Regions from separate parts of the Roseibium salinum genome, predicted to be linked through region 2. Evidence: predicted binding sites of a transcription regulator. Region 2 holds the regulator's gene; each other region holds the start of a gene.
The links. Region 2 encodes PhoB, which activates phosphate uptake and scavenging genes when phosphate is short. Its sites were predicted from a motif close to TGTCATNNANCTGTCAT; they were not measured.
Positions count from the first base shown of each region.

Region 1 (2,266 bases), 370 kb from region 2:
GAGCGAGGCGATCGGCTCGTCGGCGAGGATCATGTGAGGGTCCTGCATCAGGGCGCGGGCGATGGCAACGCGCTGCTGCTGGCCGCCGGACAGCTCCTCCGCGCGTTTGGTTGCCTCCTGGGAAATGCCCAGGCGGTCGAGCGCGGCGAGCGCGGCGTTTACATCGTCGGCGCTGAAGACGTTGAAGAGGCTCTTGAACGTGCCGTGGCCGTTCAACCGCCCGAGCATGACGTTGGTCACCACGTCGAGGCGCGGCACCAGGTTGAACTGCTGGAAGACCATGGCGCAGTCGCGCTGCCAGCGGCGCATCATGCCGCCCGTCAGCCGCAGGATGTCCCGGTCCTCGAACAGGATCTTTCCGGAGCTTGCCGGAGTCAGGCGGTTGATCATGCGCAGCAGGGTCGATTTGCCGGCGCCCGAGCGGCCGATAACACCCACCATCTGCGGCTTGCCGATATTAAAACTCACCCTGTTGACCGCGGTCCGAGACCCGAAGGTCTTGGTCACTTCCTGAAACTGAATCACGTGCCGGCCCCGTCCGTGTTTGTTCGTCGTTCCCGGCGACATGAGCCATCGGACCGTTACAGCCGGATGACACTTCCTTGACGGCACGGCCAAAGATTTGTGACGCTTGGGTGACGCCTGCGCCGCCGGCCCGGAAAAATTCAGGAAAACGGGGAAGTTCCGCCATGCGGCCGGAGCTTTGATGACGGCCTGAGCGCAAGCCCCGAATGCGTTTTTCTGCCCAGAGGATCGCAAGGATTGCCGAACGGGCATCTTTCAGATCCAGGTCTTCAATATCGCTCCGCTTCTCCAGATGGTGAATCAGTCATCCTCCCGTCACAGAACTGTCACTCCCCTTGTCGCCCCGACCGGTAAAAGGCTCTAAACCTTCCCTGCCGATAGTGATGGAGTTCCCATGTCTGCCCCGAGCCAGAAGCCTTCCCTGAGCGAAGCCGCCAATATTCACCCGGAGGCGCATGTCCTTGATTGCGAGCTTGGCATCTGGACGGAGGTCGGCGCGCGGACGGACATGCGCGAAAGCCGGATGGGGGACTATTCCTATATCGTCCAGGACGGGGACGTGATCTGGTCGACCATCGGCAAATTCTGCTCCATTGCCCGGCGCGTGCGCCTCAATCCCGGCAATCACGCGACCTGGCGCGCCTCCCAGCATCACTTCACCTACCGCGCGGCTGCCTACGGGCTGGGCGAGGACGATGCCGAGTTCTTCCAATGGCGGAAGGACGACTGGGTGACCATCGGGCATGACGTGTGGATCGGGCACAACGTCACCGTTCTTGCCGGCGTCACCATCGGCACCGGCGCGATCGTCGCGGCAGGCGCAGTGGTCTCCAGGGACGTGGCACCCTATACGGTGGTCGGCGGTGTCGCGGCCAGGCCGATCAAGCGCCGCTTCACCGAAGCCCAGGCGGAGGCTCTCATGGAGATTGCATGGTGGGACTGGAGCCACGAGCAGCTGAAGGACCGGCTGCCGGATTTTCGCCAATTGTCGATCGACGGCTTTATCGAGAAATACCGCTGAGGCGGTCTCCCGGCGGGCGAAAGTGATCTCTTTCAGCGCATGACGGTTTCAAACCGGCGCCCGACTGCGCTAAAATCGGCCCATGTCAGTTGAGACCGCAGTGCTGCAAAACAACCTCGGCCCGTCCTTGCGACGATGGCGGGTGCTGAACCGCGTCAAGCAGCAGGCCCTGGCACGGGACCTCGGCGTCTCGCAAAGCAAGGTTTCCCGCTGGGAGAGCGGCGCGGCGGAACCGGAAGGGGCCGACCGCCTGAGGATCACGCAGCTGTTGCGCGCCCGGCCCGAAACCGCTGCGGACCGGGCTCTTCTGGAGCTGGTCTCCAATGCCGCAGGTCCGGTCCACCTGGTCTGCGATCTCACCCACAGACTGCTGGCGCTCTCTCCTGCCCGCGCGCGGGAGTGGCATGTGCCGGTTGCCGACTTTCTGAACCGGCCGCTGTGGCGCTTCGCGACGCAGAGCATCCGGTCCAATGAATATCAGCTGACCGAGCATGGCTGGTTCGAGCCGTTCGGACCGGACGTCTGCTTCAGGACGGAACGCGCCGACTTTGCAGAGATGACCATCCCCGATAGCTGGATCAGGATCTCGCGCCTGCCGCTTTCCGACGGCAGCTTCGCCCGGCTGGTGCGCGAGGAGCCGCACGGCCCGGCAACCGCCAACTGAACGCGGGAGCTCCTTGCATAAAATATTCACCGCCTCGATCACGCCGCTGCCGCCGG
Region 1 covers NZ_JAPEVI010000003.1:1,900,544-1,902,809, forward strand. The annotation lists gene phnC (phosphonate ABC transporter ATP-binding protein) at 1-525, opposite strand, end outside; gene ON753_RS13340 (DapH/DapD/GlmU-related protein) at 920-1,546, shown strand; gene ON753_RS13345 (helix-turn-helix domain-containing protein) at 1,629-2,210, shown strand.
Region 1: a site for PhoB is predicted at 839-855, ahead of ON753_RS13340 (DapH/DapD/GlmU-related protein). Genes of this name have one in related genera too.

Region 2 (2,266 bases):
GCCTGGACGCGCTGCATCACGAAGTCGAGGTGAAGCTGATCGAAATGATCGCCCGCCGCCAGCCGCTGGGCCAGGACCTCAGGGAAATCACCGCGGCAACGCGGATTGCCAACGACCTGGAACGGGTCGGAGACCTGGCCAAGAACGTCGCCAAGCGGGCGATTGCCATCGACAGCGGGCTGCAGTCCAAGAAGCTTGCCATCGGCGTCGAGCACATGACCGAGCTTGCCCTGTCGCAGCTCAAGCAGGTGCTGGACGCTTATACCCGCAAGGACGCCGAAGCCGCGCGCCGGGTCCAGGAGGCCGATGCCGAGGTCGATGCGATCTACACCTCGATCTTCCGCGAGCTGCTGACCTACATGATGGAAGACCCCCGGGTCATTACCCAGTGTGTCCATCTCCTGTTCTGCGCCAAGAACATCGAGCGCATCGGCGATCACGCGACCAACATCGCCGAGAACGTCTACTACATGGTCACCGGTGAGCGCCTGCCGGAAGAGCGCACGAAGATGGACGAAACCATGGGTCCTGCCTGAACCTTGCTCGTTGAACGCCAGGAATGAACTGTCCGGCGCTCGGCGCCGGTGAGGGAAGTGGAGCGATACTGTATGCCGAAGGTGCTCATCGTTGAAGACGAAGAACCACTCAGCCTTCTGTTGCGATACAATCTGGAAGCGGAAGGATACACGGTTGAATCCTGTGTCCGCGGCGATGAAGCGGAACTCCGGCTGAGGGAAAGCCTCCCGGATCTCCTGCTCCTCGACTGGATGCTGCCGGGCCTGTCCGGAATTGAACTGTGCCGGCGCCTGCGTGCCCGTGAAGATACCGAACGTCTGCCGGTCATCATGCTCACGGCCCGCGGCGAGGAGGCCGAGCGCATTCGCGGCCTGGCGACAGGGGCCGACGACTACGTGGTCAAGCCCTTCTCCGTGCCCGAACTGATGGCCCGCGTGCGCGCCATCCTGCGGCGGGCAAGCCCGGAAGTGGTGTCGAGCATGCTGCGCTCCGGCGACATCGAACTGGACCGCGAAACGCACCGCGTCCGCAGGAACGCCAAGGAGATCCATCTCGGGCCGACGGAGTTCCGTCTGCTGGAATTCCTGATGACGTCGCCCGGGCGTGTTTTCTCGCGCGAGCAGTTGCTCGACGGCGTCTGGGGTCACGACGTCTATGTCGACGAGCGCACCGTGGACGTCCATGTCGGGCGCCTGCGCAAGGCGCTCAACAAGGGCAAGGCCAGTGACCCGATCCGCACCGTCCGCGGCGCCGGGTACGCCTTCAACGATCAGTTCTCGGCAACAGGCTGAACCGTAGAGGCGCCACTGCCGCGCCGCCCGCACTGCCGAAAACGGGCACCCCCTTCACGAATGCCCATAGCCGTGGTGCACCCGGCCTAGCCTAGCGACAACCTTTCCTTCGTCCTCCCGGACGGAGCGAAGCGCAGATCCGGGACCGGTGAGCCGAGGTCTGTCGTGTAGGATGGAAGGAGAACGGGCTTGCGGCTCTCCGATCCCGGCGCGCCCGGCTGGCGATGGAGATCGCAGGGTCAGAAAACAAAAATGCCCACCGGATCGGCGGGCACTTCAAGTCTGAGCTGAACTGTTGCGTCAGGATGCCTGGGCGATCACCTTGCGGTCGCGGCGGCGGTCGGCGACCGGCTGGTAGGCGATCTTGCAGTGGTGCGCGCAATAGGGCACGCCGGCATCCGACTGGCGGCCGCAGAAATAGAAGTCGTCCGTTGCCGGATCACCGATCGGCCATTTGCAGGTCCGCTCGGTCAGCGTCAGGATCGTTGCACGCTGGGAGATCGGGACCAGTTCCGCGATCGGTTCCGGTTTTGCTTCGGCCACCGGAGCCGGTGCGTAATCGGCCTTCAGGGCGGTCGCGCCGATCGATTGCGGCTGGGCGGCCGGTTTCTTCGGTGCCGAAGTGCCCGCGGGAGCGTTGGGTCGTGCGCGACGCTGTTTGGACGGGTTGGAGGCCGTTTTGGCGCGGCCGGAAAGGCCCAGCCGGTGCACCTTGCCGATCACGGCGTTGCGGGTCACCCCGCCCAGCTCGCCCGCAATCTGACTGGCGCTCAAGCCGTCGCTCCAAAGCTTTTTGAGAAGCTCAACCCGTTCGTTCGTCCAGCTCATTGCCGCACCCTTTTTATTTGACCGACCGGCGGCCATTAGCCTCGTGACAAGCATGCGCTCGATCGGCATATCTAGTGCCTGTATCCGATTGACGTCACGAGATCTCGTGTCTGACTGCCCAGAGGTTACAA
Region 2 covers NZ_JAPEVI010000003.1:2,266,922-2,269,187, reverse strand. The annotation lists gene phoU (phosphate signaling complex protein PhoU) at 1-536, shown strand, start outside; gene phoB (phosphate regulon transcriptional regulator PhoB) at 609-1,307, shown strand; gene ON753_RS15050 (GcrA family cell cycle regulator) at 1,608-2,135, opposite strand.

Region 3 (2,266 bases), 750 kb from region 2:
TGTTACGCAGCATGGCAATTCTCCGGAAAAGGGAGACCGGCCGCTGCCGGTCTCTTCTGGCATGAAACTCAGTTGGTCGCGTCGGATTTCAGCGCTTCGGCGTGGAAGGTTACGGTCACTTCATCGCCGACATAGGGCACATACATGTCCATACCGAAGTCGGAACGTTTCAGCACCGTCGAAACCGCAAATCCGGCGGCTTCTTTCTTGGCCATCGGGTGTTCGCCGAAAGTGGTGACGTCGACGGTGAGCGTAACCGGCTTGGTGATGTCCTTGATGGTCAGGTCGCCGGTAACTTCCAGCTGGTTTTCGCCGGTCTTTTCGACCTTGGTGCTCGTGAATGCGGCCGTCGGATATTTTTCCGCATCGAAGAAGTCAGCGCTGAGAAAATGCTTGTTCCGCTCGGCGAAAAACGTGTCGAGGCTCGTCACGTCGATCGTGAATTCGATGGAGGAATTGGCAGGAGTTTCCTTGTCGATCAACAGGACGCCGTCCCAATTGCCGAAACGGCCTTCGGTCGTGGAAAAGCCGAGATGGTCGTAGGAGAAGGACAGGTTGGCGTGGGACTTGTCGAAATCGAACGCAACCGGTTCGGCGACGGCGGCGCCCGCCAGCATGGAAAGTGCAAGCGCTGAAGCTGCAATACGGATCATGGTCAAACCTCATAGTGTGTATCGGGAGCGTTCTCTCATGAACGCTGCCGCCCCTACATAGGTGGAAAAATTCGGAGCGCCATTTGACTGTCTGTTCCTGCCCACTGAACAATGCATAGGACAAGCGGTGAACTGTGTATGAGCGGGCTATGGTATAAACCTCAAGGGAAGGCTGCCCCGCGCGCGCAGAAAGGGATGGTGCCGACTCGCGACCCTCCGCCCCGGTGTAGCGCTCATGGCCGACCATTCTAAGGTTGATTGATTCGTTAACTATTTGAGATATCGAAACATTTTGCCTGTCATCATTCCATCAACAGAATCGGTCACCTGTTTGACAAACCTCGTCCAATGGCGCTCACTATCAGCGCGAAGTGTCCCGGGCGCCAAGCTTGAGGGCAGAGGAGAATAAGCATGAGACATGCGGTCATTGTTTGTCATCGGGGAGCCTGTCTCTCAGCGCCGGAGAACACCCTGGCCTCCCTTGCCGGCGCCATCGATATGGGCGCTGAAGTCGTTGAATTCGATGTGCGGCCCTCCAGGGACGGCGTCCTTTACGTGATGCATGATGCCACCGTGGATCGGACGACGGATGGAACGGGCCGGTTTGCCGACATGACGTCGGATGAAATTGATACGCTCGATGCCGGCTCTTGGTTCAGTCCGGAATTTGCCGGTGAGCGGGTTCCCCGCCTGAACACGTTTCTGGACGCCTGCCGGGGGCGGATCGTGGCCTATGCCGAAATCAAGGAAGGCGATCCGGCGGAAGTACGTGACTTGCTGGCCGTCCGGGGCATGCTGAAAGAGGCCTGGACCTTTTCGTTCGACCAGGCGATCCGCGCGGCAACACGGGCCAAGGTCCCCGATTTCCGGCGGATGGTTCTTTTTGAACATGTCGGTTCCGTCGCCCGCGCAGTGGCCCATGAAGCCCGGATTATCGAGTTCAACGAGCACAATCTGACTGAAGAGCTCGCAGCCGAGGCAAGACAAGCGGGACTGATCACTCAGATGTTTTATGCGGGCGACGACCGGTCGGTGTTCGAAAGGGCTGTCCGCAGCGGCATCGAACAGATGAATATCGATCATGTCGAGACGTTTCGCGCCGTGGAGCGAGAACTGGCAACCCCCACCTGACCGCACTGTCCGACGATGGCAACGGCGCCGTTCGGATGCCGCACCGTCCGCGGAAACACAGGCGCGATACTACCAGCTACCAAATACTTTCGGCCATGCGGCAAGGCAGTTCGAAGGTCGCCGGCTGCCTTCGTTGAAATAGTCTATTGATCTTTGAGACAACTTTAGGTGTTTGGAGCAAGCGTAAAGTTGTATCCAGATTAGTCGTTTGTTTTCACTTTAAGTTAAGCGGCATCCCGTAGCGTTCATCGCCAAGCAATAGAACAGGTAGTATCGCGATGACTGTGCTTGTAAGTGGCCGCAGCCAAAAGTTGTTAACGGAGTTTGCGGATCCAGGAAAGTTGAACTTGTTCGCTGGAAGGCTCGCCAGATGCCTTTCCGTGCTCATTCTTGTTTCCCTTGTTCTTGGCCCGTCTTTCGCCGGCGCCGAAGAATGGGTGGTCAAGCGGGTCTCGGGCATCGCCTATTTCGTTGCGCCCGGC
Region 3 covers NZ_JAPEVI010000003.1:1,517,159-1,519,424, reverse strand. The annotation lists gene ON753_RS11540 (cytochrome b) at 1-13, opposite strand, end outside; gene ON753_RS11535 (YceI family protein) at 69-653, opposite strand; gene ON753_RS11530 (glycerophosphodiester phosphodiesterase family protein) at 1,065-1,784, shown strand; gene ON753_RS11525 (FecR family protein) at 2,132-2,266, shown strand, end outside.
Region 3: a site for PhoB is predicted at 951-967, ahead of ON753_RS11530 (glycerophosphodiester phosphodiesterase family protein). Genes of this name have one in related genera too.